Regions from separate parts of the Paenibacillus sp. BR2-3 genome, predicted to be linked through region 1. Evidence: predicted binding sites of a transcription regulator. Region 1 holds the regulator's gene; each other region holds the start of a gene.
What was found. The regulator Rex, encoded in region 1, represses fermentation and respiration genes when NADH is low (regulators of the CRP and FNR family bind a similar motif). The targets are predictions, from matches to a motif close to TTGTGAAATATTTCACAA.

Region 1 (10,511 bases):
GACAACAACAACGGCTCCCGCCTTGAAACGTATGTTATTCCCGGACCGCGCGGAAGCGGCGTGATTTGTTTGAATGGTGCAGCAGCCCGGCTGGTTCACCCAGGGGATACAGTGATCATCATTTCCTATGCCTTGGTGTCCCAGGAAGAGCTGGCGGCTCACAAGCCGACGGTGGTATTCGTTGACGATCATAACATGCCGGTAAAGCTGACAGACCATGAGCTGCACGCTACGATAGCGTAAGATCCGTTCGATTTCCCGGCCATGTAATCAATGGAAGGGATGAAACAGCCTCTCCCGGCAAAAAATGAAGTCAGGCAAGTTGAACTGATTTCATTTTCAGTGAGGGTGGGATGTCCCATGTTTCAACATTTATTTGCTGAAATGAACGAGATGCTCCAGGAAATCGTCATTCATTACCCTACAGCGGAGGGTACCCGCCGGGAAGAGCTTTTATGCAAATATAACCTGCTGCGCCGGCTGAGTGATAATGTAATGGATGAATGGCTGGCCTTTGCGGAGAAAATGAACAACTTCAGCCAAGGGACGGATCTGTCCTATGCGCAAGAAGAGGAGCCGCCTCAGCGGGAAGCTCCGGAGCTTTCCATGGAGTCCTTTGTCCGCGGGCAAGGATACTATAAGCTGCTCATGTACCCGCAATGTATCGAACAGTTCAAGGCAGTCATTTCACGTTATCCGGATAGTCTCTCGGGCCGGTTGTATCTGGCGATGTCCTACCTGCATCAAGGGGAAGGTGAAACGGCGTGGGAGCATTTAAACCACATGATCACTTTGGTCAGGAACAGGAAGCTGAAAGCAATGGTCTATAATGCCATGGGCTGCATAAGGGCCTCGCAGAAACGTTATCCTGAAGCCCAGGAGCTGTTCGGTCTTTCCCTGCAGCATGATCCTTCACTTCCGGAGCCGAATGTTAACCTGGAGGTCTGCCGCCTTAAAGACGGCGAGCTTCAGTATGGAAGCCAGCTTGTTTCGCTTTTGTAATTATTACCGTTATATTCAAGCGATGCATCCACTGAACAAGCGGCGTGCATCGCCTTTTTTCGTAACTTCTGTTATGCTCATAAAGAGTCTCAAGTGAAAGGGAATAGAACTTACAATGAAATTTGCCGTGCTTGATTTTGAAACAACGGGAACCCAATCTGTGGGTGAAATCATCCAGGTTGGACTTGCCATTATAGAAGAAGACCAGTCCATCTCGCGGGTTTATGGTTCCTACGTCAAGCCCGGAAAGCCGATTCCTCCTTTTATTACCGGATTAACCGGAATAACTGACAGTGATGTGCAGGATGCCCCGGAGCTGGAAGAAATGATGATGGAGCTCGTGCCGCTGCTGGATGATGTTGTGCTTGTTGCGCATAACGCATCCTTTGATTTTCAGTTTCTGCAAAATGCCTTGGACCGGTGCGGATACTTGCCGTTTCAGGGCCGTATTTTGGATACCATTGATTTCCTTAAAATCTGCTTTCCATCGCTGACGACCTATCAGCTGGGGGCAGTCAGTTCTTATTTTGGAATTAAGCATGAACGTCCGCATCAGGCCGACAGCGACGCATTGGCTACTGCCCTGATCCTGCTCAAATGCCTTGAGGAGCTTTATAGTCTTCCGCTCCTTACGGTGCAGCGTCTCAGTGAGCTGTTTACGGAGAATGACGGTGATCTGGGCTGGTATTTTGACGGTTTGCTGCGTGAACGGGAGATGGAGACCTTTCAGCCTGAAGGAGAGCTCTCCTTTTACCGTCAGCTTGCACTTAAGGTGGGGGACTGGAATGAGCTTACCCCACCCCGGGCTGACAGTGAGGAGAACCCTCTGGACCCTATATCCTTTGCCGATTATATGGCTGAGGTGACCCGGCGGCTTCAGGATTCCCTGCCTCATTACGAGAGCCGGGAAGCTCAGGAAATCATGTTTGGTGAAGTGATGACAGCACTGGAAGAAGATAAGCACCTGCTGATTGAGGCTGGAACGGGAACGGGTAAATCACTCGGCTATTTGCTGCCGGCGATCTACCAGAGCGTCCGTACGGAACAGAAGGTGATGGTCAGCACTCATACCATCAATCTGCAAGACCAGCTGCGTGAAAGGGATATTCCTTTGCTGACCCAGGTGGTCCCTTTTCCGTTCAAAGCTGCGATTTTCAAGGGCAGAGGGCATTATTTGTGTCTCCGCAAGTTTGAGCATAAAATAAACCGGAGGGACTTCGTCAGTCCTAGAGAAGATTTAATTACAGCAGCGCAAATGATTGTATGGTTAACCCAAACGGAATCAGGAGATGATGAGGAGCTCAACATGGGTAACCGTGGAGGCGATTTCTGGGAAACTGTAGCAAGTGATACGGATTCCTGTCTGGGCCGCGCTTGTCCCTGGTTTCGCAAATGCTATTATCATCGGGCCAAGCATGAGGCAGGGATCGCTGATGTGGTCATCACGAACCACTCCAAGCTGTTCGCAGATGTAAAAGCGGGGCATCAATTGCTGCCTTCCTACGACCATCTGGTTATTGATGAGGCTCATCATCTGGAGGACGTAGCGGGTAAGCATTTAGGCATGCATATGAAGCACTTTACTGTTGTTCACACGCTTTCCCGGCTGTTCAAGGACAGCCGCAACGGCCAACTGCCGGCACTGCGTCAGCAGCTGCAATCGGCTGGCAGCGAGCAGGCCTCCGAATGGAGCGTTATCATCGATAGAATTCATAACGACTTAATTACCGTGAAGGAAACATGGGACATCTTAAGTGAGAAGCTGTTCAGTCTTCTTCCGGAACGAAGCGATTCGGCCGCAGGAGAAGCCGGACAATTAGTGCTGCGCCTCTTGCCCGGAAAGAAGCCGAAGAATTGGGATGAGCTTGCTTCACTGGAGAGCGGAATGATATCAACGCTCAGCGATGTCCTGCGCACCGGCGAGAGAATGCTGAATGAAATGAGGGATCAGGAGGGGCAATCCTCTTCCGATAGTCTTGTCACGGATATCAGCGGATTATTCAAGGATTTGGCGGCCATCCGGGATCAAGTGCGGTTTTTTATGGGCTTGAACGATGAGGGTGTTGTATATTGGCTGGAGGCTAACGGGAATTACCGCAGCAAGTCACTGCAGCTATATGCGGTTCCAGTGAATGTCAGCTCTCAATTGAAGGAGCTGTTCTTCGACAAGAAGAAAAGCATTGTGCTGACTTCGGCGACTTTGTCGGTAGATAAATCGTTTCAGTTTATGATTGATAATCTGGGTCTGAATGAAGCTGCGGAAGAGGGCCGCCTCATGACCGTTCAGCTGCCCTCACCCTTTCATTACCGGGAACAAGCGCTGCTCGTGATCCCCCGCGACTTCCCGAGTGTAAAAGGAAGCGTGGGCGATGCCAACTTTGTGGATACTCTGGTGCAGTCACTTGCCGAAGCGGCTGTAACGACTAAAGGACGTATGATGGTGCTTTTTACATCCTACCGCATGCTGCGTCAGGTGTATGATCCTTTGAAGGAAGTGCTGGCATCGCAAGAAATTACGGTGCTCGGGCAAGGCATAGAAGGCGGGAGCCGCAGCAAGCTGATACGTCGCTTTCAGGATAACGCCGCTTCTGTCCTGTTGGGAACAAGCAGCTTCTGGGAGGGGGTAGACATCCCCGGCGAAGCGCTCACATGTCTGGCTATTGTGAGGCTTCCCTTCCAGCCGCCCAACCATCCTCTGGCGGAAGCGAAATCGGAGCTGCTGCAGGCACAGAAGAAGAACCCTTTTATGAAGCTGTCTGTTCCCCAGGCGGTGATCCGGTTCAAGCAGGGCTTTGGACGTCTGGTCAGAACTGCCCAGGACCGGGGGATTGTAATTGTTTATGATACCAGAGTTATAGAATCTTATTATGGAAAGTACTTCCTTTATTCATTGCCCGGCCCTAAAATGGAGCATATGCTGACCGATCAGATGGTCCCGCGTATTGCCGAATGGCTGGAGGAGGGGGGCGTCTCCTAAACGCCCGTTTATAACTTTTAATCTATAGGGACTCATAATTTTCCGCTGATACTGCATTCAACCTTTAGGAGGAGAAAATATGAAATCGGATAAAATATCGGAGGCTGTCGTTCGCAGACTCCCTGTGTACCTGCGCTTTCTGAACGATCTCCACAAGCGTGAAATTGCGACCGTTTCTTCTCAGGAGCTGGGCCAAAAACTGGACCTTAACCCGGCGCAAATTCGCAAGGATTTGGCTTATTTCGGCGATTTCGGAAGAAAAGGCATCGGTTATGATGTCACCTATCTTATTGAGAAAATCCGTCATATCCTGAAGCTGGATCAGCAAATAAACGTAGCACTGGTAGGTGCCGGTAACCTTGGGCATGCCTTATCCAATTATAATGCGTATTTGAAGGATACCATGAAAATTACGGCTATCTTTGATTCCTATATGCCGAAGGTGGGGCAGAAAATCAACTCTCTGACCGTACAGCCGATGGATGAGCTGGGCAGGACGATCCGGGAGCAGGGTATCCGAATCGGAATTATCACTGTTCCGGCTTTTGAAGCACAGAACGTAGCGGATATTCTTGTGGATTCAGGAATCGAGGCCATCCTGAACTTTGCCCCGGTCATTCTGAAGACTCCTCCTTACGTTCGTATCCATGCTGCTGATTTTACGACCGATTTGCAAAGTCTGGCTTATTATTTACAGGATGGAAGGGAGGAAGAAAGTGAACATGAAGAGCAATAAATGGATCATCAAGAACGGGAAATTTATTGTTCCCGGTGCTGACAAGCCTGTCCTGAGCGGTTATATGACTGTGGAAAACGATCGGATCACTTACATAGGTGAAGTGGAACCCCCTTTGGAGAATGGTGTTGAAATTATAGATGGAAGCCGGCTTCTGTTCATGCCGGGTCTTGTTAATACGCATGGCCATGCTGCGATGTCGCTCCTTCGCGGCTATGGAGATGATCTGGCCCTTCAGGTATGGCTTCAGGAAAAAATGTGGCCAATGGAGGAGAAGTTCACGGGCGAGGATGTGTACTGGGGAACTTCATTGTCAGTATTGGAAATGCTGAAGGGGGGTACAACTACCTTCCTGGATATGTATGATCATATGGACCGGGTTGCTGAGGTTGCAGATCTCTCGGGTATCCGTTCTGTTCTGATGCGCGGAGTGATCGGATTTTGCTCTGAAGAAATGCAGAATCATAAACTTGCCGAAGCCATTGATTTTGCCCGCAGCTGGCATGGCAAGGCTGACGGAAGAATTACAACGATGATCTCGCCGCACGCACCGTATACGTGTCCGCCGGATTATTTTGTGAAATTCGTGCAGGCTGCGCATGACTTGGACCTTCCGATGCATACGCATATGTCTGAGACCCGGCGGGAAGTCGAACAGAATGCAGCCGATTATGGCCTGCGTCCTGTCGCGCATTTGGAAAAGCTGGGCATGTTCACGCGCCCGTCGCTGGTGGCTCATGGTGTCCATCTGAATGATGAGGAAATTGAGATTCTTGCCCGTTATCAGGTCGGTGTATCCCATAATCCGGGCAGTAACCTGAAGCTGGCCAGCGGAGTTGCACGTGTTACGGATTTACTCCGGGCCGGTGTGCCTGTGTCTCTTGGTACCGACGGAGCAGCTAGCAACAACAATCTCGACATGTTTGAAGAAATGCGTCTTGCGGCGCTGATTCATAAAGGGGTTACCGGAGATCCTACTGCGGTTCCGGCACCGGAAGCCATGCGGATGGCCACGGAGGTTGGCGCCAAATCCATCTTTTTGGATAAAGTGGGAAGGCTGGCCCCGGGAATGAAAGCAGATTTCATTGCCATTGATATCGACCAGCCTCACCTCCTTCCGCATACCGACCTGCTCTCTCACGCGGTATACTCGGCCAGTGCGAAGGATGTAGAGCATGTATGGATTAACGGCAAGCAGGTTGTGAAGCACGGAAAGTGCCAGACACTGGATGAGGAAATGATCCGCCGTAAAGCCCAAGAGTCTTTTGAGGGCCTTCTAAAACGGTAGTGCCGTAGAAAGGAAGCTGTAATTTGAAGAAAAGGAGAAAATGGATCCTGCTGGGATCGGCCCTGATGCTGCTCCTTCTGTTCGGACTAAGCCAGTTCTACGTCTCCATTATGAAGGACGAATGGAACGAGAAAAGGGCTGCCGAAGACATCGCCGGAACGCGGGCCGGGCTGACCCAGGTTAAGAAGGCGCAGAAATCCATCTGGGACGAAAATTCAATATATTGGGTTCTTACAGGTAAAAATGAGGCTGGAATCGAAATGATGGTTTGGGTTCAATTTACTAAAGACGGAAAAATCGCTGAGGGTGATAATGCCGTCTACGGCGTAGAGCTGAGCAGAGGTACTTCGGAACAAAAAATCCGCTCACTTATAGAAGCCCAGCTTCCGGACATAACGATTAAGCGGCTAATGCCTGGAGTATATAACGGAGAATATGCCTGGCAGCTTTTCTATGAGCAGGGAGACCGTTATTACTATAAGTTTTTCCGTTTTGCCGACGGAACCCCCATCGGGGAAGGTTACAGTCTGCCGAATCGCTAAACTGATTTAATCACTGTGATATAAACTTTGATATATGATAAGTATGCAATTCCTATGTAATGATACGCGAAATTCATAGAAAAAGAGACCGCAACGCTAACCGTTGCGGTCTCTTTTGTCGATATAGGAAGAAAGCAGGGCCTAACAGGCAAAAATTAGTAGTAAAAATTTTAAATATATTCACACTTTGTTTTCAAATCGTATATACACCTGTGATATACTACTACTTGTATCAAGTACATGACTCGTAGAAAAAAACATATATCACTTATTGTGATAAATGCGAAAGATGTATAGTTTTCCCATCCTGAGAGGAGGACGTTTACTTGAAATTGCGTCTGGTACCCCTATTACTTACGTCATTGCTATCGGCTGCCCTTTTGTTTGGAGGGTGGTTCATGTATCGCCAATTTGCAATTCAGGAGCCGCTCCAAAAGATCGTCAACAGCTATGAAGGAGTTAACGATTCACACATATCTATTAACCGCGATGAAGTATCTTTGAAACTTGATTTACAGCCGGGAACGAAATTACGTGAACTGGTTCAATATATTTCAACCGAGGGCCAATCGGTAATCGGAGGCCGTACGCTTAATCTGGATGTTGAGCAGCACTCCAATCAAGAGCTTGATGAAATCTGGGATAAAGCAATGTTCTCTGTAGCCGAAGCGATGGAAAGCCGCAAGTATACATTAATACCCGCCACACTGGACGAGTTGAAGGAACAGTATAAAGGGATAACAGCCACAACGGAAATTGATGATAATAACGTATATGTAAGTCTGACGAACGGCAAAGAAAGCAAATTTATTATTTTGCCGCGACAGCCTGAAACAATGGGGGTTTGGAATAATGCCTAAATGGACTAAAGAAGTATTGGCCGGATTTCTTCCAGTGCTGCTGATTTTTATGGCTTTTCTCGGTTTCAATATTGTGCCCGTTATCATCGGGGTTGCCATGCTTGGTTCATTATTGCTCATTGCTCATATGCGCGGCGGATTAACGGTAAATGCAGGTGCAGATAAGAAACGCAAGAAGAGCGGCCCTTCCAAGCTCACCTTTGAACAAATCGGTGGTCAGGATAATGCCAAGCAGGAGCTGCGTGAAGCGCTGGATTTCCTGATCCGGCACGAAGAAATCAGTAAATTCGGAATTCGTCCCTTGAAAGGTATTCTGCTTACAGGCCCTCCGGGAACGGGCAAGACGCTTATGGCCAAGGCCGCTGCACATTATACGAACTCTGTTTTCGTCGCAGCCTCGGGTAGTGAGTTTGTAGAGATGTATGTCGGTGTCGGTGCCGGACGGATCCGTGATTTGTTCCGCGATGCCCGCACCCGGGCTGTGAAGGAGAACAAGGAAAGTGCGATTATTTTTATTGATGAAATTGACGTGATCGGCGGTAAGCGTGAAGGCGGACAGCAGCGCGAGTACGATCAGACGCTTAATCAGCTTCTAACGGAGATGGACGGTATTTATAACTCGGATACCCCGCGTATTCTTCTCGTAGCAGCTACAAACCGTAAAGAAATGCTCGATTCGGCTCTGCTGCGTCCGGGACGGTTCGATCGGCACATACAAGTGGATATGCCTGATAAGAAAGGCCGTAAATCGATCCTGGATCTGCATGCCAAGAATAAACCGCTGCATGAAGAGGTCAGTCTCGATAAAATTGCCGAGGAAGCCTACGGCTTCTCGGGTGCCCAGCTGGAAAGCGTCATGAATGAGGCCGCTATCTACATGATGAGAGAAAATCTGATGGAAGTGGAACAGCGCCACTTGTCGATGGCCATCGACAAAGTGATGATGGGCGAAAAAACGGACCGGGAGACGAATCACGAAGAGAAGAAACGTGTTGCCATTCATGAGCTTGGACATGCCATTATGGCTGAGCTTCTCCGTCCGGGGAGTGTCAGTCAGGTTACGCTGACCCCGCGCGGACAGGCCCTCGGGTATGTTCGCCACAATCCGCAGCAGGAACAGTATCTATACACAAAGGATTATCTGGAAGATCAGATTATGATCGCGCTGGGCGGAGCCGCTGCTGAAGAAATATTTTACGGCGGAAGAAGTACAGGTTCACGAGGAGATTTCGATCAGGCACTTAATATTGTAGAGACGATGATGAAGTCAGGACTAACCTCACTGGGTATTGCCAAGCTGGAGATGGTAACGACAGAAGAGCTTATGAAGGAGAATAGTAAAATTCTCGATGAGCTTATGGCTCAGACCCATGAGAAGCTAATACAACAGCGGAGCGTATTTAATTACTCCCTGGACATACTTATGAAGGAAGAAATGCTCTCAGGGGAGCAATTTCGTTGTCAATTTCGTGACAGTGTACTTTTACCGGCATAATTCTTTATGCCGGTTATTTTTTTTTACTTTTCAGGCATGCTAAGATATCATTATATGTCGGGCTTATTTATTTTTACGACAGAAAAGGTACGATACTAAGTATAGATACCTGAAAGGATGAGAATTTTAGATGAATTTTAAGAAAATTGGTGTCATCGGCGGTGGCACGATGGGACAAGGCATTTCTGAAATGCTGGCAGCAAAGGGTCTCGATGTTATGCTGGTGGAGAAAACCCCTGAAAGATTGAATTATTCCTACGAAATGATTGAGACAAGTCTTGACAAGCAATTGGAGAAATGGGCGATTACCCAGGCCGAGAAGAAGCTGATTCTGAGCCGGATTCAAAAAGTGACCCATTTTGCCGAACTTAGCTCATGTGATATGGTCATCGAAACCATCACTGAGGATTTGGAAGCCAAGAAGAAAGTGTTTAACCAGCTCGATCAGGTATGTCCGAGCCATATTATTCTCGCCAGCAACACGTCGACGCTCAGCTTGACGGAGCTTGCAAGCACAACAATGTATCCGGAGCGTGTAATCGGAATGCATTTCATATACCCTGTAGCAAAAGTTGATCTTGTCGAAATTGTACGCGGATTGAAAACATCCGATGCTACTTTTGAAGATACCAAATCTTTTGTTGACGAAGTGGTTGAGAAAAAAGGCGTAATGATCTATGAATCCCCGGGATTTGTAACTTCACGTCTTATTTGTCTGTTCATTAATGAAGCTATGCATGTGCTGCAAGAGGGTGTGGCTTCACCGCAGGATATTGACGATGCTATGCGCATCGGCTATCAATTCCAATATGGACCGCTTGAAATGGCTGACCGATTCGGTCTTGATTCTGTTCTGGCTGCGCTGGAGCGGATGTTCCGCGAGTATGGCGAGTTGAAATACCGTCCTTCCACCATTCTCAAAAAGATGGTGCGTGCAGGACATCTGGGCATGAAATCAGGCGAAGGCTTCTTCAAGTATGACAAGGATGGTGACCGTGCATGAATATTTTAGTAATTAACTCAGGCAGTTCTTCTTTGAAATATCAGCTTTATAATATGAATGATGAATCCGTTCTGGCTAAAGGCTTGGTAGAACGCATCGGGATGGATTCCTCCATACTGACTCACAAGCCGACAGGGAAACAGGAAGTAACAGAAGTTAGCGAAATTCTGGAACACAATACAGCAATTCGTAAAGTCCTTGCCAGTCTGACGGACAAGGAGCACGGTGTGATTGCTTCAACTGATGAGATCAATGCTGTGGGTCACCGGGTTGTACACGGTGGAGAGTTTTTCAAGGCTTCTTCGCTGGTGGATGCTGATGCAAAGACTAAAATCCGCCAATTGTTTGACCTTGCACCGCTGCATAATCCCGCAGCAATGATGGGTATTACTGCAACCGAGAACAATATGCCGGGTGTGCCGCAGGTCGTTGTATTTGATACGGCGTTCCACCAGACGATGCCTGAGAAAGCTTATATGTATGCTATTCCGAGAGTATTGTATAACAAATACAAGGTTCGCCGTTATGGAGCACACGGTACATCCCATGATTTCGTGAGCAAGGCTGCTGCGGAATATCTGGAGCGTCCGCTGGAAGACCTGAAAATT
Region 2 (10,511 bases), 210 kb from region 1:
ACCAGTCAGTAAAGCCGTGGTGACGAAAATCAGGGACAAAAGCAAAGTCAAACTTTTTTTCATTTTTGTGACCCTCCCTATATATTGATTTCCTTTACACTTCTCATTATAAAAAACGTCCTATGTTATCGTAAGGTCAAGATTCATCTTCAAAAGGGATAAAATACTCTTATGTATGCGAGATCATCTTCAACACAAGCAGATTCTTAAATAAGCAAAAAGCCGTTCCTCAGTAGAAAACTACCTTAGGAACGGCTCCTTATATGATAAGCGATTTATAATACCAATGCTGTCTGCTTACGTCCTTCTTCTATAAGACGGTATGCCCGATCTACTTCCTCTTCACGAGGAGACGGAACACCCTCCAATTCATAAGGCTTGCCGAGCATTTCCCATTTATAAATCCCCATTTGATGATAAGGTAAAATTTCAATTTTCTCTACACCATTTAATGTCCCTATAAAACGGCCAAGGTTAAGCAAGTCCTCTTCACGGTCATGAATACCGGGAACATAGACGTGACGAATCCACATCTTTCGATTGTGGTCTGACAGCCAGCGGGCCAGCTTCAGGGTACGATCATTGGATTTGCCGGTCAACTTAATATGAGCTTCATCATCAATATGTTTCAGATCCAGCATCACTAGATCCGTTACATCCAATAAATCATTGATTTTGTCGCCTTCGTTATACCCATTGGTGTCCAGTGTCGTATGCAGATTCCAGCGCTTCTTCACTTCAGTGAAGAGCTGTTTCACAAAATGTGCCTGCAGTGTGGGTTCTCCACCTGAAACGGTTAAACCGCCACCCGATGTGCGGTAGTAGTTCAAGTAAGGCTCGATCTCGGCCAATACTTCTTCCAAGCTCATTTGCTTGCCTTCATTTAATGCCCAAGTGTCCGGATTATGACAGTATTGGCATTTCAGCAGGCAGCCCTGCATGAACACAACAAAACGAATGCCAGGTCCGTCCACGGTCCCAAAGGTTTCTAAGGAGTGTATGTGTCCATTAGCCATATGATGCCATCCTTCCTCCACACTTTATACTCTTAAAAAACGGATTGAACCGCCCTTTTTCAAGGACGGTATCCGTTTGAGATATAGATGTAGATATAAAGTATTAACTTTGACTTCTTTAATTACATCGCACCGTGGAAAGTACGGTTAATAACATCCAATTGTTGTTCGCGGGTCAGCTTGATGAAGTTAACAGCATAGCCGGATACGCGGATTGTCAATTGTGGGTAGTTCTCTGGGTGTTCCATAGCATCCATCAATTGTTCACGGGCAAATACGTTAACATTCAAATGGTGACCTTTGCTGTTAAAGTATCCGTCAAGCATGGATACAAGGTTGGATTTACGTCCTTCTTCTTCTTTACCCAGTGCTTTAGGTACGATGGAGAAGGTGTTGGAGATCCCATCCAAGCTATCTTCATATGGCAATTTGGCTACGGAGCTAAGGGAAGCCAAAGCACCTTTCTTGTCACGGCCGTGCATAGGGTTAGCGCCCGGTGCGAACGGTTCACCTTTTTTACGTCCGTCAGGAGTAGTACCTGTTTTCTTACCGTATACCACGTTAGAAGTAATTGTCAATACCGATTGTGTCGGCAAAGCGTCACGGTAAGCGTGGTGTTTACGGATCATAGTCATGAACGATTCAACCAGATCAACAGCGATGTTGTCAACAGCATCGTCATTGTTACCGTAGCAAGGGAATTCGCCTTCGATTTCGAAATCAATAGCAATGCCTTGCTCGTTGCGGATTGGTTTAACTTTGGCATATTTAATGGCGCTCAGGGAGTCTGTTGCAACAGACAGACCGGCAATACCACAAGCCATGGTGCGAAGAATATCGCGATCATGCAGAGCCATTTCGATACGCTCGTAGGAATATTTATCATGCATGTAGTGGATAACGTTCAAAGTGTTCATGTACAGCTTCGCAAGCCATTCCATCATCGGTTTGAAGCGTTTCATTACTTCGTCGTATTCCAGAACTTCAGAAGTGATGCGCGGCGTTTCAGGTCCAACTTGTGCACCGGATTTTTCATCCACACCACCGTTGATAGCATACAGCAAAGCTTTAGCCAGGTTAGCACGAGCTCCGAAGAATTGCATTTGCTTACCAATACGCATCGCGGATACGCAGCAAGCAATACCATAGTCGTCGCCGTAGATCGGACGCATCAAGTCATCATTTTCGTATTGAATGGAGCTGGTTTCAATAGAAACCTTGGCACAATATTTCTTGAAGCCTTCCGGCAATTGCTCGGACCAAAGTACAGTCAGGTTAGGTTCCGGTGCAGGACCCAGGTTGTAAAGGGTGTGCAGGAAACGGAAGCTGCTCTTAGTAACGCGTGTAGTTCCGTCTACGGACATACCGCCAATGGACTCTGTAACCCAGGTAGGGTCGCCACTGAACAATTCATTATAATCAGGAGTACGCAGGAACTTAACAATACGCAGCTTCATGACAAAATGGTCAACCAGCTCTTGCGCTTGTTCTTCGTTCAGCGTGCCTTCTTCCAGGTCACGTTGTACATAAATATCAAGGAATGAAGATACGCGTCCAAGGGACATAGCCGCACCGTTTTGCTCTTTGATCGCTGCCAGGTAACCGAAATATACCCATTGGAAAGCTTCTTTGGCAGTGTTGGCTGGCTTGGAGATATCAAAGCCATGCATTTGCGCCATTTTTTTCAGTTCGCCCAAAGCGCGAATTTGTTCGGAAATTTCTTCACGAAGACGAATTACATGATCGCTCATGGAATCCACTTCGAGATTCAACAGATCTTGTTTCTTTTCTTTAATGAGAAAGTCTACGCCGTAAAGAGCGACACGACGGTAGTCGCCGATAATACGGCCACGGCCGTAAGCATCTGGAAGACCGGTAATAACGCCGGATTTACGGGCTGCTCTCATTTCGTTTGTATATGCATCAAAAACGCCTTGGTTATGCGTTTTGCGAATGTTCGTGAACATGTCAACAATGCCTTGCGGAAGTTCAAATCCATAAGCGTTGCAGGCATCAATCATCATTTTAATTCCGCCAAAAGGCTGAATGGAACGTTTGAAAGGCGCATCGGTTTGAACGCCGACAACTTGTTCCTTGTCTTTGTCAATATAACCAGGATTGTGCGATACAATTGTGGATACAGTATTAACATCCACATCAAGTACGCCGCCATTGGCAATTTCTTGTTTGGTCATCTCGGAAACGAGTTTCCATAGTTCATTTGTGTTGTGGGTAGCTCCAACAAGGAAATCTTCTTTTCCAAGGTAAGGCTTGATGTTTTTCTCAATGAAATCATTAACATTTACTTTTTTGGACCATTTGCCTTTTGCAAAAGAACGCCATCCAGACTTAACCTCTTGTACATCTTTTTCAATCACCGACATGCTAAATCCCTCCATTTATATATTTATAGTATTTGTAGAGATCGCGGGCTTGAAGGTTGATCCCGTGTCTCGTGATCCCGAAAATATAATTGTTATAAATTTCACAATCAATTATTCATTAATGGGACCGTTGTTTATATAAACATTTTAGTTTATTTTCTGAAAATAGACTGTGACAAATATCACCATTTCGGTGATATTTGTCACTTTCATCCAGTCCATTCTCACCTTTAATATTTTACTTAATATGCGTATATTAGTTTTCGAATTTTCCGTAGAACGCGTTCCGGTAAACATCAGCAAGCTCAGTAACCAGAGGCAATTTCGGATTGGCAGTTGTACATTGATCTTCAAATGCACGGTCAGCCAGGTAATCTACACGGGATTCGAAATCTTTAGCATCAAAGCCCAGTTCTTGGAAAGACACTGGAATGCCAAGGTTCTTGTTCATCTCGCGAATCTTGTTGATCAGGCTGTTTACGCCTTCTTCAGTTGTGCGGGCAGGCAATCCCAGAATACGCGCGATTTCAGCATAACGCTCGTCAGCAACGAAGTGCGAGTATTTAGGGAACGAAGCGAACTTCGTAGGTTTCTTAGCATTGTAGCGGATAACGTGCGGCATAAGAATCGCGTTTGTGCGACCGTGAGCCGTGTGATATTGACCGCCCCATTTGTGCGCCAAGCTGTGGTTAATACCCAGGAATGCATTAGCAAAGGCCATACCAGCAAGTGTGGATGCATTATGCATTTTCTCACGGGCAAGCGGATCTGCTTCAAGTGCCGATTTTTCAAGGTATTGAACTACCAGTTGGATTGCTTTAATGGCAAGACCATCCGAATAATCACTAGCCATTACGGAAACATAAGCTTCAATAGCATGTGTCAGTACGTCCATACCAGTATCTGCTACAGCAGCCTTAGGCAGGGAATATACAAACTCTGGATCCACAATTGCTACGTCTGGAGTTAATTCATAATCAGCCAGCGGATATTTTGTGTGAACATCCGTTGTTTTGTCAGTGATAACCGCAAAGGAAGTTACTTCTGAACCTGTACCCGAAGTTGTAGGGATCGCTACAAATTTAGCTTTTTGACCCAAACGTGGGTATTTGTAAATCCGTTTACGGATATCCATGAACTTTTGCTTCAAGTTGTTGAAGTCAGTGTCTGGGTATTCATAGAACAACCACATAGCTTTGGCAGCATCCATTGGGGAACCGCCGCCCAGTGCGATAATGCAGTCTGGTTGGAATCTTTGCATCATTGCTGTACCTTTGTCAACTGTAGTTGTCGACGGATCTGGTTCAACTTCCGAGAACACTTCGATAGCTACTGGCAATTGGCGTTGACGGAGATAGTGCTCTACTCTTTCAACATAGCCCAGTTTCACCATCATAGGGTCAGTGATAATAGCTACACGAGTAATATCAGGCATTTTAGCCAGGTATTGAGTACATCCTTTTTCAAAGTATATCTTGTTAGGTACTTTAAACCATTGCATGTTCACGGTACGACGATTCACCCTCTTCACGTTGATCAAGTTAATGGCAGTAACGTTTTGCGAAACCGAGTTGCGTCCGTAAGATCCACAGCCCAGAGTTAATGAAGGGATGTTGGTGTTGTAAAGATCGCCAATTGCACCATGTGTAGAAGGTGAGTTCACGATGATACGTCCAGTTTGTAGACGGTTCGAGAATTTAAGGATAACTTCTTCATTATAGGAATGAATCGCGGAACTGTGTCCCATGCCGCCGAATTCAACGATTTCAGCTGCACGTGCAATCCCTTGATCAGCATTTTTCACTTTGTAGCAAGCAAGTACCGGGCTCAGCTTCTCTGCGGATAACGGGTACTTGGTGCCTACGCCTTCGATTTCAGCGACGAGAATTTTCGTTCCAGCCGGAACTTGAATACCGCACATTTCAGCGATTTTTGTAGCCGATTGTCCAACAATGGCAGGGTTTACTGCGCATTTATCAACATTCATTACGCCGGAAGTCAGTTTGGCAGCTTCTTCTTTGTTTACGAAGTAACAACCGTTAGCGATCATTTTCTTCTTCACTTGGTCGAAGATTGGCTCTTCAATAATAACTGCTTGTTCCGATGCACAAATCATACCGTTATCAAAGGATTTGGAAAGAATAAGGTCAGTTACCGCTTGATCCAGATCAGCACTCTTCTCAATGAAGCAAGGAACGTTACCAGGTCCAACGCCAAGTGCTGGTTTACCACAGCTATAAGCCGCTTTTACCATTGCAGAACCACCTGTTGCCAAAATCAGCGCAACATCAGGGTTGTTCATCAAAGCATTGGTTTTGTCCATAGTTGGAGCTTCGATCCACTGGATACAGTTCTCTGGAGCGCCCGCTTTCACAGCAGCTTCAGCAAGAATTTTCGCAGCTTCACGGCTGCATTCTTGCGCTGAAGGGTGGAAACCGAATATAATAGGATTTCGTGTCTTAATGGAAATCAACGCTTTGAACATTGTAGTTGATGTAGGGTTAGTTACTGGAGTAATCCCCATAACGATTCCGACAGGTTCTGCGATCTTTTGGAAGTTGTCATATTTATTGTCTTCAATAATGCCTACTGTTTTGTCATTTTTGATGTTGTTATAGATATACTCAGTAGCGAAGATGTTCTTGATGATCTTGTCTTCGTATACTCCACGGCCTGTTTCTTCAATAGCTAACTTTGCTAGATACATGTGTTTATCGAGTCCGGCCAATGCCATGGCTTGGACGATCTTGTTCACTTGTTCCTGGTCGAGCAACATGAATTCTTCTAATGCTTTCTTAGCTTTGTCAACTACCGTTTGAATATATTCTTCAGCGGTAGGTTGTGTAACTTGGGCGGCGACTTCGTTCTTAACTGCCATCTCCCTCGTCCTCCTATCAATTTTTAGGTTGTTTTTCTCTACGGATTTATCTTAACACATCCTTTTCAATATGCATAGTGAAATCTTTCACAAACTATAAATTTTTTTTGATTTATTTTCATAGCGCTTTCATTAAATCATAATATGGGCTATTTTCCTTTTATTATAATGAAAAATGGTGGTTTTTCCCTTCTAGTGCTCTCACCAGGAACCTTTTTATGTAAGAAACATAATTCAAGTAAATAAATAGTTATACTCGGGTATCTGAACTCACCGTTCCAATGATGAGACGAAGACTGTTACATTCCTGCAAAAAGACATAGGCAAAAAAACAGCCCTTTATCAAACTCGGTTCTTGTCGGGCTCAGTTCAGAGCCGTTAATACACTATTCAACCAGAAAAAGGATTGGCGCGAGGGAGCAGCGGTTCAAATTCTTGTTGAAGTAATCAGGCTTCATTAATACACACAAAGACAAAAAAAGAGAGCACCTTTATTTAGGTTCTCTCACATAAACTAAAGCATGGGTATTTGGCCTGTTGTTCTATCTTCTCATGAAGATCTACGTAATGCGTTTTGGCTTAAGCCGAGCCCTCTAAAGCAGCAGCAGGGCCAAAGAATTCATAATGAATATCACTTCCTGGGATGTCCCAGTTACTCAAAGCGCTGTTCACTGCGTTCATAAATGGTACAGGCCCGCAGAAGTAAAATGCCGCCTCCTTTGAAGGCAACTTGCTTGCCAGCCATGGCAAGTCTATGAAGCCCTCTTTATGATAGATATTTGCCTCTTGGTCTGCCGCCGTTGGTGCTTCGTAGCACCATAAGACTGAGACTTGCGGGTTCTTACGGGCAACCAGTTCAACCTCTTTCCGCAGTGCATGAGCCAGGCCATTCCGGGCGGCATGAATGACCTGTCGGTCCGGCTCTGACTCTGCCAGTGTGTTCAGCATACTAACCATGGGCGTTAGTCCTACTCCGCCACTTATTAGTATGGCTGGTCGCTTATCCTGTCTGTCCAACACAAATTCTCCTGCAGGTGCCGATAACCACAATGTGCTGTCTTCCTTCACTTGCTCATGCAAATAATTAGATACCTTTCCTGCCGGGCGCCCATCAACGGCGTCCTCCCGCTTCACGGAAATACGATAGTATGGCTTACCTGGTGCATCAGAAAGACTATATTGACGGATATGCGTAAAGCTTTCTCCAGGGATATTCAACTTTACACTTATATACTGCCCCGGTTCAAACGCAGAAATCGCTTGCCCATCCGCTGGAACCAGATAAAAGGATGTAATTACATCACTTTCCTGAACCTTACGTTCCACCCGGAAAGGTCTGAAATTAGCCCAGCCGCCGCTTTGCTTTTCCGCTTGTTCATACATTTGTTCTTCCACACTAATGAATGCATTCGCGATCATACCATAAGCTTCAGCCCATGCCGCAAGAATCTCATCGGTAGCTGCATCGCCAAGTACCTCTTTAATCGCTGCTAAGAGATACTTCCCGACAATCGGATAATGCTCGGCCTGGATGCCAAGACTGCGGTGCTTGTGAGCAATCTGCTTTACTACTGGCAGAATTTCCTCTAACCGGTCAATATATTTTGCTGCGGCATAAACCGTGTTTGCTAGTGCCGCCTGCTGTCTTCCCTGCTTTTGGTTCGCGTGGTTGAAAATATTCAAAAGCTCCGGATGATTAGCGAATAGCATCTGATAAAACTGCGTGGTAATTGCTGTTCCATGCACCTCTAAAACAGGCACAGTAGACTTGATCGTGTTGATAGTTTTTTCGCTTAGCATACGAATCCCTCCACTTCAATTATCCTTAACCTGTCTTTAAGTATAAAAGAAGCGGTTTTTGCCTTCTGGTGATCTCAGTCACATCAAAAATCAAGTAATTGTGACAAATGTCACATAATTAATTGCAATGGGGATAGCCTCAGTAGAACCGTCAATATTAAGCCCTATATACACCGGATTTCCGAAAAATCATATTAAATCTCACACTTTTGAAGTGAAAATTATCACAATGTTAAAAATTCGACACTTTTTACGCAAATTTTTTACCCATAAAGAGGAATTCCAAGGTATAATTAATTTAAAATTTATTGAAAAACTGAGGGAATAAAGGGGATGTCGATTATGAAGGAACATTACAATGTTATCGAAGCCCACGGAAATACAAACTGTTTCTCCGAACAGAACTTTAACAGACTACTGGTCACAATGAAAGAGCGTATGGTTCCGGAAGGATCACACCTGTTCTGGGAAGGCGACTATTCGGATAAATTGTTTTATATCAAACGTGGACGTGTGAAATTAACCAAATCTACAGACGAAGGCAAGGAACTCATTCTTTATATGTATCAGGCCGGCGACATGGTAGGCCAAGCTGATCCATTCTTCAGCACGAAACACAGCTTCACTGCGGAAGTGATCGAAGAAAGCGAAGTTGGCGTTATCGAGCAAAAGGATCTTGAGATTCTGATCTGCCAGCATTGTGATTTTGCCATTGATTTCATGAAGTGGATGGGCATTCACCACCGTCTGACACAAACTAAATTCCGTGATTTGATGATGTACGGAAAACCAGGCGCTCTCTGCTCTACATTGATCCGGTTAGGCAACACTTACGGCGAGAAGACCAACGATAGTATCCTGATCAACAAAAAAATTACGCATACGGATCTTTCCAACATGATTGGGGCAACCCGTGAAAGTGTGAACCGGATGCTGAGCGATCTTCGCAAGAAGGACGCTGTTGAGTATGAGAACGGTATGATTGTCATCAAGGATCTGGGCATGCTGCAGGATATCTGCCATTGCGAATTGTGTCCGAACGAAATCTGCCGCATTTAATTCCCTTTTCACATTACCCTCTATTCTCCTCAATCGAAACATATATGGCCCAGTTATTATTCCAATTAAAAATAGAGTGGTCAAAGGCGCCCTGGAGGGCGTCTTTTTTTAAGGGATTCAGGAAAATATTACCTCGTAATCATCACACCGACACCTATATTTAGTAAAATAGAAGTGCGGCAACCATTTGACCTATAAGGATAGGCATCCGGCCCGTTCAATTTCCCTTGGAGGAAGAGTAACTATGAACAAATTAATTTCCTATTTACTATTGGTTATAGTGATTTTAACTGGTTGTAATTCCGTTCCCGATACGGTTGACACACACCCCTATACACCGGTAAAAGCTTGATAATTGGTGTTATCGGTGAGGCTCCGGTCATCAGAGAGGATCATGTGAAATTCACATCAATAACCTTGGATAAGCTAGATGGGGGCAATAAGCTTTCAGCAGAATTTGATGCCATTATTATTATGAAGGATCATTTATCAGAAGCGGCCAATAAGAAATATGCCAATACATATAAAACTGCTGGTGTACCCTTTTTCTTCATGGAATCCAAGAAATCATATATTCCTTTTATAGAAGAAGAACTAAAGTAAACGAACCTAATATTAAGGATGTCTATTTAAGAATGTTTACTACAATCGCGTCCCTCAACCACGAGAAGTAATATTAATACAAAAAAGCTTGGATCCATTGTCCAAGCTTTTTTGTATGCAGCTAGATGCGGTTCTTGTGAATACCACGTACTGGGGAGATCAGCCAGTAGGCCATACCGACAAAAACTGCGCCGCCGATTATATTACCTAAAGTGACCGGGATCATGTTATGAATCCAGCCCGCCAAGGTAATGGTTTCTGGATGATTCGGAAGGATTAAAGCTACGCTCAGCAGCGTCATGTTAGCCACACTGTGCTCATAGCCGCTGGCGATAAAGGCGAACAAACACCACCAGATCAGAACAAGCTTGGCCGTTTCACTTTTGGCCCGTCCGGACATCCACAGGGCCAGGCAGACCAGCCAGTTACAGAGGATGCCGCGGAAGAACAGCTCCCAGAACGGGAGACTCATTTTTTTGGCTGCTGCGGCAAAGATCAAGTGCTCAGGAGGAGCAGCACTGAACAATCCGGCTCCACGGATTAGTAGAGCCAGAATAACAGCTCCAGCAACATTTCCAATAAACACAAGAATCCAGTTTTTAAGTGTATCCCATACACTGGTTCTGCCCGCAAGTGTACTTACGGTAAAAAACATATTATTCCCGGTAAACAGTTCCGAGCCGGCGAACACTACAAGTGTCAGAGCGATCCCGAAGGATGTCCCCATAACAAGCGGCTGAAAAGGAGATTTGGCTGCGGCCAGCGGTGCAC
Region 3 (10,511 bases), 2.1 Mb from region 1:
AGCTGATGGAGCTTCTGAACTATGAGCTGGATCGTCCCGCCCCTCTTAACCGGATCAGAAGCCGGGAAGGTGTGGTGGAGCACGACCGTGCCAGAGCACTCCTTGAAGAAGGCAAGTTCACTGAAGCGGTAAAGCTGCTGGAGGATATTTTGAAGAATACGCCAGACTTTTTGGCGGCGCATAATAATCTCGCCCTTGCGTATTTCTATATGGGCCGGTTCGCCAAGGCCAAGGAGTCTATCGGGCGGGTGCTGGATCTTGCACCTGGTGATTTGCACGCACTTTGTAATCTGGCTATCTTCCTCCAGTACGAAGGTGCTCACGAACAGCTGGAGAGACTGCTGCGCATGCTTGAGGCAACCATCCCTTTCCACCAGGAACATGTTTTTAAACTTGCGACAACGATGGGTATTCTGGGCCGTCACAGAATCGCTTACGGGCACTTCCGCCGGCTGCTGAAGGATGAAGAGGTAGGCGGCGATGCCGGTCTCTATCATTACTGTGCAGCAGCGGCAAGCAACAGCGGGCTATATGCCGAAGCGCAGCGCTGCTGGCGGCAGGCCGGCAAGCTGGATCCGGAAGGAGTGGTCCCGCGGTTCTATCTGGCTCAGCTGCAGCAGGCTCAGAAAGAACATCAACCGGTTCCCCCTGTGAGCTATAACTACCAGTTGCCTTTTCAAGAGCAGTTGAAGCTGTGGAAGGATAACAAAGGCAGCTTCGCCGAGGAAGTGCGGACCAATCCGCTGATTCGCTCGTCGTTTTTCTGGGCGCTCCGCTATGGAGACTCCAATACGAAGCTGCAGGTGACGCAGGCCCTACGGTGGATTGAGGATGAAGAGATGTCCGAGGTACTGCGGGAAATTCTGGAGCAGCAGCCACTACAAGAGGATAAGCTTCAAGCAGCAGCCCTGCTTAGTTTGCAAAGGCTGACCGGTAAGGACACAGAGACGGAACCCCTTCTGGGAGAGGAACCCGTCTCCGCTCCCTGGCACAAAGTACAGCCGGAATGGAAAGAGGACTGGCAAAGAATCATTGACCAGACCGTCGGCATGATGGACCGGAGGTATGATGCAGCCCAGAAGAAGGATGCAGAATTACTATGGAAGCAATTTGTGGGCAATCTATATCCGGATGTTCCTTTTTTCCGCCATGCCGAAGGATGGTGCGCCGCCCTGGAGTATTTAACAGCGAAGCTGCACAGCCGGCCGGTCACCTACCGTGAAGTGGCGCTGCGTTATGGAGTGTCGCCGTCCATGGTAAGCCGTTATGCGCGGCGCATGGATGAAGAATGTAATATCAAGCAAAGCGTGACTGAACGGTTCCCGCCGTTTACTGAAAATATATAAAACCCCTTGTGAGGAGGCCACTGTTATGTACAAAACGATTGTAATCGGAACAGGCCCGGCCGGGCTGACTGCCGCCATCTATTTGGCGCGTGCCAATTTGAGCCCGTTGGTGATTGAAGGTTTGCAGCCGGGCGGACAACTGACAACGACTACGGAAGTGGAGAACTTTCCAGGCTTCCCCGAAGGGATTCTGGGTCCTGATCTCATGGATAACATGCGCAAGCAGGCGGAGCGTTTCGGTGCCGAATTTAAAAACGGCTGGGTGGAGTCGGTGGATTTCTCTAAGCGGCCATTCAAAGTAACCGTGGATGGATTAGGTGTACTGGAGGCGGAATCGGTCATTATTTCGACGGGTGCTTCTGCCAGATACCTGGGGATTCCAGGTGAGCAGGAGAACGTTGGACGCGGGGTCAGCACTTGTGCTACCTGCGACGGATTTTTCTTCCGCGGCAAAAAGATTATCGTGGTGGGCGGGGGCGACTCTGCAATGGAGGAAGCCAGCTTCCTGACCCGATTCGCTTCCAGCGTAACCCTGGTTCACCGCCGTCCGGAGCTCCGCGCTTCGAAGATCATGCAGGACCGAGCGCGCGATAACAGCAAGGTAGTGTGGGCGCTTAACCGTACCCCGCTTGAGGTAGCAACCAGTGATACCGGCGTAAAAGGGCTGATGGTGCGCAACAATGAGACAGGTCTCGAAGAGCTTGTTGAAGCTGACGGGGTGTTTGTCGCTATCGGCCATACGCCGAACACGGCTTTCCTGGGCGGACAGATTACGACGGATGCCAATGGTTATATCGTTGTAAACCCAGGCACGACAGAAACGAACATTCCTGGCGTTTTCGCTTGCGGCGATGTGCAGGATACCCGTTACCGTCAGGCGATTTCTGCTGCCGGAACCGGCTGTATGGCGGCAATGGATGCGGAGAAGTTCCTGGAAGGCACGATGGTGCATGACTGGAGCGAATCACTCGATAAATAATCAATAACGCAATGTAGGAGCATAGTCTCTATGTAATTGCGATCAAAATACAAGGCTGTCCTCCAAGCTGTAAAAAGCGAAGGGGACGGCTTTTTCGCATTCTTTTTGACTTTGTGACTGGGATCACAATCCCCTTATAGGGCCTGTGCTAATCTGATATTGAGAATAGTTCTCAGACAAAGGAGAAGAGGTATATGGAAAAGGTGCTGAATATGGAAGAGTCCATATTGGAATTGGCGACCCGGCATCCGGAGGTCATAGGGATTATGGTTGAGCTGGGCTTTCGTGATATTGCGAAGCCGGGAATGCTGCAGACCGCAGGCCGCTTCATGACGTTATCCAAAGGAATCAAGATTAAGAAAATGGACCTCAATACCGTTAAGCTAACGTTTCAGAGTCATGGCTTTAAGGTTCTTGAATAGATGATTTAGACCTCAAAAAGGAGAGGAAATAAATGAGCGAACTGATAAACAATCGTGAATTGGATGTACCGGAGCAAACCCGCCGCCAGGCGATGCTGAAGGAAATTATCAAGGAGCTGCACGCCGGCAAAAGTGTAGATGAAGTGAAGGCGCGGTTTGCCGAAGCGGTGGGGGACGTAACGGTAGCGGAAATTTCCGCTATGGAGCACTCGCTAATGACAGAGGAAGGCATTCCGGTTTCCGAGGTGCAACGTTTATGCTCGGTGCATACGGCCATCTTTAAAGGCTCGATTGAGGAGATTCACCGTTCATCCAAGTCGGAGGAACAGCCGGGTCACCCTGTGCATACGTTCAAGCTGGAGAACCGGGAGATTGAGCGTTTGGTCAATTTCCGTCTGGCGCTCCATGCCGATAAGTTCCAGAAGAACGACAGCGAGGATATTATTTTCAAGCTGCTGGAAGATTTGAATCTGCTGCTCGACCTCGATAAGCACTACAGCCGTAAAGAAAATCTGGTCTTTCCTTACCTCGAAAAGTACGGCATTTATGGTCCGACCAAAGTAATGTGGGGCGTCGATGACGGCATCCGCAGTATGATAAAGGGAGCCAAGACGCTGCTGAGCAATTATAACGGGGACAAAACAGAGATTGGCGCACAGCTTGCTCTTATTATTACGGAAGTCAATGAAATGATCTTCAAGGAAGAGAATATTCTTCTGCCGATGGCGCTGGATAAGCTGACCGAGGATGAGTGGGTCAAAATTGCCCGGGAGAGCGATGAGATCGGTTTCTGTCTGACCGCGCCGGAGCGAGAATGGATTCCTGAGCGTGCCGGTGAGCCGGAAGGTGGCGAAGAAGCCGTCCAGTCTGAAGAAGCAGGTACCGCTCCGCAAGGCTTTATCCGTTTTGAGACAGGTCTTCTGTCTCTGCATCAGCTGGAGACCGTTCTGAATCATCTGCCGGTGGATCTGACGTTTATTGACGAGAATGATGTCGTCCGTTATTTCTCCCATGGTAAAGAGCGCATTTTTGCCCGGACCAAAGCCGTCATTGGCCGTACCGTTCAGAACTGTCACCCGCCGCAAAGTGTGCATGTCGTAGAGAAGCTGCTGGAGGATTTCAAGGCCGGCCGAAAGGATGCGGAGGACTTCTGGATTGTGATTAAAGATAAATTCATCTATATTCGTTACTTTGCCGTTCGCGACGCGGAGGGGCGCTATATGGGAACCCTGGAATTTACGCAAAATATTGCCCCGATCCGCGCGCTGGAGGGACAAAAGCGTATTTTGTCGGAATAGCATAGTTTCATAGAACGAGAACGACTTCCTTGCTGCATAGGCAAGGTTGTTTTTTTGGGGAAATAAGAATGCAGCCACGCCGTTTCCCCTTCCAGAAACTTATTGTATAATAGCTTGTCCGGGTGTGCCGCCTTTCCTTGACCGCAGAGGGGGCTTCTATTATAGTGGGTACGTAGGATTAACTATTTTAGCATAGAAAAAGGTGGCTTGTTACATGTCTGAAAATATCTACGTTGGCGTGGATTTGGGCGGAACCGCAATCAAGGTTGGAATCTGCAACGCCGAAGGGAACCTGCTGCACACTTATGAGGGACCTACAGGAACAGCGGACGGCGTCGATACCGTCATCGATAACATCGAGAAGTATGTGCGTCAAATTGTGGAGGACTCACCTTACACATGGGATCAGCTTGCCGGTGTCGGAGCGGGAGTAGCCGGGTTTACGAATATCCGTGAAGGAATCATCATTCTTGCGCCTAACATAGGTTTTAGAGATGTGCCGATCCGTGCCATTCTGGAGGGTCGATTGAATAAGCCTGTCAAAATAGACAACGACGCGAACGTAGCTGCACTCGGTGAAGCCTGGAGCGGCGCGGGGCAGGGGATTGATAATTGCGTCTGCTATACGCTGGGAACCGGAGTGGGCGGCGGAATTATTGTTAACGGCAAAATCTATCAGGGTTTTGGCGGTCTGGCTGGCGAGCTGGGTCATATTTCTGTAGTTCCTGATCTGGAAGCGATTCAATGCGGATGTGGAAACATGGGCTGTTTGGAAACCGTTTCCTCGGCAACCGGCATTATTCGTATGGCAAATGATGCGGTGGCGCGCGGCGACCGGACCTCTCTCTCTTTGGTAGAAAAGATTGCGGCGAAGGAAGTATTCGATGCGGCAAAAGCAGGCGACGAGGTTGCGCTGCGCATTGTAAACCGTTCGGCTTTTTACCTGGGCAAATCCATGGCGGCTGTAGCTGCGGTGCTTAACCCTGAAGTGTTCATCGTCGGCGGCGGTGTATCCAAAGCAGGCGACATTCTGTTCGAAGAGGTTCGCCGTGTGTTCGCCAAGCTGGCACCAGCACCGCTTCAGACAGGGGTATCCATCATCCCGGCGAAGCTGGGCAATGATGCCGGAATCGTCGGCGCTGCCGGCCTGCTGCTTCGTTCTTAGAACACAACGCAATTATTTTAATCATATACTATAATCTGGGGAGGGGACGCTTTTATGACCGAGCTCGAGACTGTTCAGTCGGCTGGGGCAACCCTGATCATTATTACTGGAATGTCCGGAGCAGGTAAAACTATTGCTGTACAAAGCCTGGAGGACCTAGGGTTTTTCTGTGTTGATAATTTGCCTCCGGTACTTATTCCCAAGTTCGCAGAGCTCATTGAGCAGTCCAAAGGCAAAATCGCCAAGGTAGCGCTTGTTATTGACCTAAGGGGGCGGGAATTCTTCACTGCCTTATCGGAATCCCTTACCTACATTAAGAACGAGTCTACAATCGGCTGCGAAATTCTGTTTCTGGATGCAACGGACTCGGTGCTCGTACAGCGTTACAAGGAAAGCCGGCGGCATCATCCGCTTGCGCCCAAAGGGATGCCGCTAGACGGAATCCGGCTGGAACGCAAAATGCTGGAGGAACTGAAGAACTCAGCCACTCAGGTTATGGACACAAGCAGCATGAAGCCGGCACAGCTTAAGGAGAAGATCGTATCCCGTTTTTCCCACCTGGGCAAAAGCACACTCTCCGTCAATATCACTTCATTTGGATTTAAATACGGCATACCTATTGATGCTGATCTGGTATTCGATGTCCGTTTTTTGCCCAATCCGCATTATGTTGACCACTTGCGACCTAAGACGGGTCAAGAAAGCGATGTCTATGAATACGTAATGAAATGGCCCGAAACGCAGGCGTTCCTGACCAAGCTGCTCGATATGCTTCATTTTCTGATTCCACAGTATCGTAAGGAAGGCAAGTCCCAGATTATTATCGGTATTGGCTGTACAGGCGGCAAGCACCGTTCTGTGGCCATTTCTGAATATTTAGGCAAGATGCTGGGAGTCAGTGAGACAGAATCGGTAACGGTTAGTCATCGGGATGCCGAACGCGATCGGCACTAACGGGAGAAGGGATTACAGTGGCTGAAGAACAAAGAGAGCGGCCGCGTATCGTTGTTATGGGCGGGGGAACCGGATTGTCTGTTATGCTTCGCGGCTTGAAAGAGAAGCCGCTCGACATTACAGCCATTGTCACGGTAGCCGATGACGGGGGCAGCTCCGGGATCCTGCGCAGTGAGCTGCAAATGCCGCCACCGGGAGACATCCGCAACGTTCTGACGTCGATGGCTAACGTAGAGCCATTGATGGCCGATATCATGAGGTACCGCTTCAGCAGCGGCGAGGGGCTGGCAGGACATAGCCTGGGTAACCTGATCCTTGCCGCGCTTACGGACATCTCCGGTGACTTCGTCACGGCTGTCCGGGAGCTGAGCCGATTGTTCGCCGTCCGTGGCCGGGTATTGCCTGCCGCAGGCGAGGCTGTGGTGCTCCACGCGGAAATGGCTGATGGGACATTCATTACCGGCGAGTCTAAGATTCCTGAAGCCGGAGGCATAATTAAACGTGTGTTTCTGGAGCCGGCTGATGTGGAGCCGTTGCCGGAAGCGCTGGAGGCCATTCAGAACGCGGATGCAATACTGCTGGGCCCCGGGAGTTTATATACAAGCATCCTGCCCAATCTGCTGGTACCGAAGCTGGCAGAAGCGATCGTGTCTTCGGAAGCAATCAAAATTTTTGTCTGCAATGTCATGACTCAGCCCGGTGAAACGGACAACTATAAGGTCAGTGACCATTTGCAGGCCGTATATGATCATATAGGACTGCATCTGTTTGATTATGTTATTGTCAACGACGGAGAAATTCCGCCGCAGGTGCAGAGTAAATATGCCGAGAAGGGCGCCCGCCCGGTGCAGTTGGACCGGGAAGCGCTGGATGGCAATGGGTATAAGGTAATTGCGGATAAGCTGGTATTATTTAAGACCTACTTGAGGCATGATACCGATAAGCTTAGCCATCATATATATCAGCTTGTTCAAGATTGGATTACAAGAAAGAGGTGAGACCCTTGTCTTTTGCGGCACTGACTAAAAAAGAGCTGACGATGGTCGAGAGCCAGCCCTGCTGTGAGAAAGCGGAAATGTCAGCACTGATCCGGATGAACGGTTCTGTGCAGCTTTCAAGCAAAAAGGTAGTTCTGGACATTTCGACGGAGAATGCCGCGATTGCACGGCGGGTTTATTCCTTGCTTAAGAAATATTACCAGGTCCATATTGAGCTTCTCGTGCGTAAAAAAATGCGTTTGAAGAAAAATAACGTCTATATCGTCAGAATCCCCAGCCGTGTGCAGGAAATTCTGAACGACCTCAGAATCGTTTCTGAGGGCTTTATTTTTACAGACGGCATTGACGAGAAGATTGTGGGCAAGAACTGCTGTAAGCGTGCGTACCTGCGCGGTGCATTCATGGCCGGTGGATCTGTGAACAATCCGGAGGGTTCCTCGTACCATCTGGAAATTGCTTCCATGTATGAGGAGCACTGCAAGGCGCTAGTGGATCTGGCAGGTGAGTTTCATCTCAACGCCCGCTGCATTGAGCGGAAGAAAGGCTTCATCCTGTATATTAAAGAAGGCGAGAAAATTATCGAATTCCTTAATTTGATCGGGGCGCATCAGGCCCTTTTCAAATTCGAGGATGTGCGGATTATGCGCGATATGCGCAATTCCGTCAATCGCATTGTTAACTGTGAGACGGCCAACCTGAACAAAACCATCAGTGCAGCCGTGAGGCAGATTGAGAACATCAAGCTGTTGCAGAGAGAGGTTGGACTTGCGAGCTTGCCGGATAAGCTGCGGGAAGTGGCGGAAATACGGCTGGCCCATCCGGATATTAACCTCAAGGAAGTCGGGGAAATGCTCAAGGGTACGGTAAGCAAATCCGGTGTTAATCACAGACTTCGCAAAATCGATGAACTGGCGGATAAGGTGCGGGGCGGCTAATATTTTTTTTCTAGTGTGGAATAAGTTATAATGATATAATATTATAAATTTAATGTGAAAATTTTTGGGCAGATCTAAAATAGGGGGTAAGCGTTTCATGACAAAGCACCCGGTAGTTGTCCGGTTGAAGACAGGCCTTCATGCTCGGCCGGCAGCGTTATTCGTGCAGGAAGCCAACAAGTTTTCGTCGGAGATTTTCGTGGAAAAAGACGATAAAAAAGTAAATGCCAAAAGCATCATGGGGATCATGAGTCTTGCGATCAGCTCGGGCACGGAGATTTATATCAGCGCGGATGGCGCCGATGCGGATCAGGCTGTAACGGCTTTGATGAGCCTTGTTAGCAAGGAAGAGTTGGAGAACCAGTAATTTGCAAGGCCTTACTTAAATGATTGACCAAAAGCCCTTTATGGGCTTTTTTTAATACCTGAAATTCTTGATCAGGGGGAAAATAATGGATACAACTGTTCGTTTAATAAGGCCGTGTATAGAGCTGAGGGAGCAATATTTGGCTTTTTATGAGGACTGGATACATAGCGGAGAAGAAATGGTTCCCTGGGTAATTCGTAAAGATCCGTCCGATTTCGAAAATATGCTGCAGTTTCTGGTGGATAACGAGCGGGGTTTGGATCTACCGGAGGGTTGGGTGCCTTCTTCTACCTATTGGTTAGCAACTGCCGACAGCAGGGTAGTGGGCGCAGTCAATATAAGACACCGGCTAACTGAATACCTGTTGAACAGCGGCGGTCATATTGGATACGGCATCCGCCCTTCCGAGAGACAAAAGGGATATGCAAGTGAGCTGCTGAATCAATCGCTGCTGAAGGCCAAGAGGCTGGGGATACATAAGGCGTTAGTCGTCTGTGATGCCATCAATATCGCGTCTGAGAAAACGATCCGTAAAAATGGCGGTGCCGAGGATACTCCTTACACCGAGGAAGACGGGAATGTGGTTAAACGGTTCTGGATCGAGGCATAATCTTTGGAGGAGCGCCACAATTATTTTTTATCCGTGAAGAAACGATGCAACATTTGGCAGGCAGTCTCGTCTAAAGAGTACAAACATTTGAAAAAAGTGAAAGGGGATGGCAAGCGTGAAAAGATGGGTCAAATCGGTCGGATCAGTGCTGCTGGCGGGAAGCTTAATTATGGGGGGGATCGGACTGAGCGGAGCATTCAAGGGTCCGGAAAAGGCCTTTGCCGAGGATGTGCAGAGAAACGTTGTTAGCGTAGTCGGAAAAGGAGAGCTGTCGATCAAGCCGGATATCGTGTATCTATCCATTGGCGTCGATACATCAGCGGCAACAGCCCAGGAAGCGCAAAAAAGTAATGGAGCCAAGATTGCCAAGCTGACCGCTCTTTTGAAGAGCACATGGGGTATTGCGGACAAGGATATTCAAAGCACCCAGTTCTATGTACAGCCCAATTACAGCTACAGTGAAAAAGAAGGCCAGAAGGTGAAGGGGTACAATGCCCACCATACCCTGGAGGTAGCTTACCGTAATCTGGATAAAGTTGGCTCGCTGCTCGATGCTGCTTCCGTCGCTGGCGCGAACAATATCGGCAATGCCCGCTTCGCTATCGAAGATTCCTCAGCTTTTGAAGCACAGGTCATTGAGAAAGCAATGGCTAACGCCGACGTTAAAGCAGGGGCGATTGCCAAGGCTGCCAAACGCAGTCTCGGTATGGTCATCAATGTAAGCCAGAACGACATCAGCAACAACCCTATCTACTACGAAAACTTGAAAATGCAATCAACTGCGGCTGATTCCGCCGGAGGCACCTCTGTGCAGCCGGGTGAGGTCAAGGTTACAACTATGCTCAGCGTTACGTATGAATTGAAATAGATCATCCGTAATCTGTTCAGCGAATTACTGCCTAATGGAAGCAGTCCGTTTGACCGCTTGAAATAAGGATTTAAAAGATGTCCTCCGCGATTGCCAGCCGAGGACATCTCTCTGTTACGCAGTCCTCCTACCCTTCATATGCTAAAGAAAGGATCTAGCTTATGAGGGGAGGAGGTAACTTATGGGTTATCAGTATACCGCGATTGGTGATTCTTTGACGACCGGCTTTGGGGCTTTGCCGGGCAACGGCTTTGTACCGGTGTACCGAAGAATGGCAGAGACAAGCTTGGGCACAACTGTGAGTTCCACGAATCTGGGAGTGAATGGATCAACCACAGCGGAGCTGGGACAGCGGTTACGGAATAATACGTTATACCGGATGGCGCTGCGGCAATCCGATCTAATTACCCTTTCGATAGGCGGCAATGATCTGATTCGTGCCGCTAAGTCTGCAGCCGCACAGCAGGGGGATTCATCAAGAATACTCAGCGGAGCCTTGCAGGAATGCAAACGGAATTTTACCGGGATTATGGGGACAATAGCAGAACTGAAATCAGGAGCCCGCGAGC

Region 2: a site for Rex is predicted at 3,490-3,507, ahead of pflB (formate C-acetyltransferase). Genes of this name have one in related genera too.
Region 3: a site for Rex is predicted at 2,437-2,454, ahead of PaeBR_RS00810 (DUF1858 domain-containing protein). Genes of this name have one in related genera too.

Annotation. Positions count from the first base shown of each region.
Region 1 is NZ_CP126311.1:2,302,999-2,313,509, forward strand. Features, by position in the region: gene panD (aspartate 1-decarboxylase) at 1-243, shown strand, start outside; gene PaeBR_RS11010 (tetratricopeptide repeat protein) at 361-1,002, shown strand; gene dinG (ATP-dependent DNA helicase DinG) at 1,118-3,979, shown strand; gene PaeBR_RS11020 (redox-sensing transcriptional repressor Rex) at 4,059-4,715, shown strand; gene PaeBR_RS11025 (amidohydrolase) at 4,702-6,003, shown strand; gene PaeBR_RS11030 (DUF5590 domain-containing protein) at 6,027-6,545, shown strand; gene PaeBR_RS11035 (hypothetical protein) at 6,872-7,405, shown strand; gene PaeBR_RS11040 (AAA family ATPase) at 7,398-8,900, shown strand; gene PaeBR_RS11045 (3-hydroxyacyl-CoA dehydrogenase family protein) at 9,031-9,903, shown strand; gene PaeBR_RS11050 (acetate/propionate family kinase) at 9,900-10,511, shown strand, end outside.
Region 2 is NZ_CP126311.1:2,088,156-2,098,666, reverse strand. Features, by position in the region: gene PaeBR_RS09900 (extracellular solute-binding protein) at 1-63, opposite strand, end outside; gene pflA (pyruvate formate-lyase-activating protein) at 276-1,016, opposite strand; gene pflB (formate C-acetyltransferase) at 1,139-3,400, opposite strand; gene adhE (bifunctional acetaldehyde-CoA/alcohol dehydrogenase) at 3,657-6,278, opposite strand; gene hmpA (NO-inducible flavohemoprotein) at 6,858-8,078, opposite strand; gene PaeBR_RS09875 (Crp/Fnr family transcriptional regulator) at 8,421-9,137, shown strand; gene PaeBR_RS09870 (hypothetical protein) at 9,486-9,740, shown strand; gene PaeBR_RS09865 (formate/nitrite transporter family protein) at 9,862-10,511, opposite strand, start outside.
Region 3 is NZ_CP126311.1:158,041-168,551, forward strand. Features, by position in the region: gene PaeBR_RS00800 (tetratricopeptide repeat protein) at 1-1,346, shown strand, start outside; gene trxB (thioredoxin-disulfide reductase) at 1,372-2,325, shown strand; gene PaeBR_RS00810 (DUF1858 domain-containing protein) at 2,520-2,747, shown strand; gene PaeBR_RS00815 (DUF438 domain-containing protein) at 2,780-4,045, shown strand; gene PaeBR_RS00820 (ROK family glucokinase) at 4,260-5,210, shown strand; gene rapZ (RNase adapter RapZ) at 5,265-6,164, shown strand; gene PaeBR_RS00830 (gluconeogenesis factor YvcK family protein) at 6,221-7,162, shown strand; gene whiA (DNA-binding protein WhiA) at 7,168-8,097, shown strand; gene PaeBR_RS00840 (HPr family phosphocarrier protein) at 8,195-8,464, shown strand; gene PaeBR_RS00845 (GNAT family N-acetyltransferase) at 8,550-9,074, shown strand; gene PaeBR_RS00850 (SIMPL domain-containing protein) at 9,190-9,942, shown strand; gene PaeBR_RS00855 (GDSL-type esterase/lipase family protein) at 10,124-10,511, shown strand, end outside.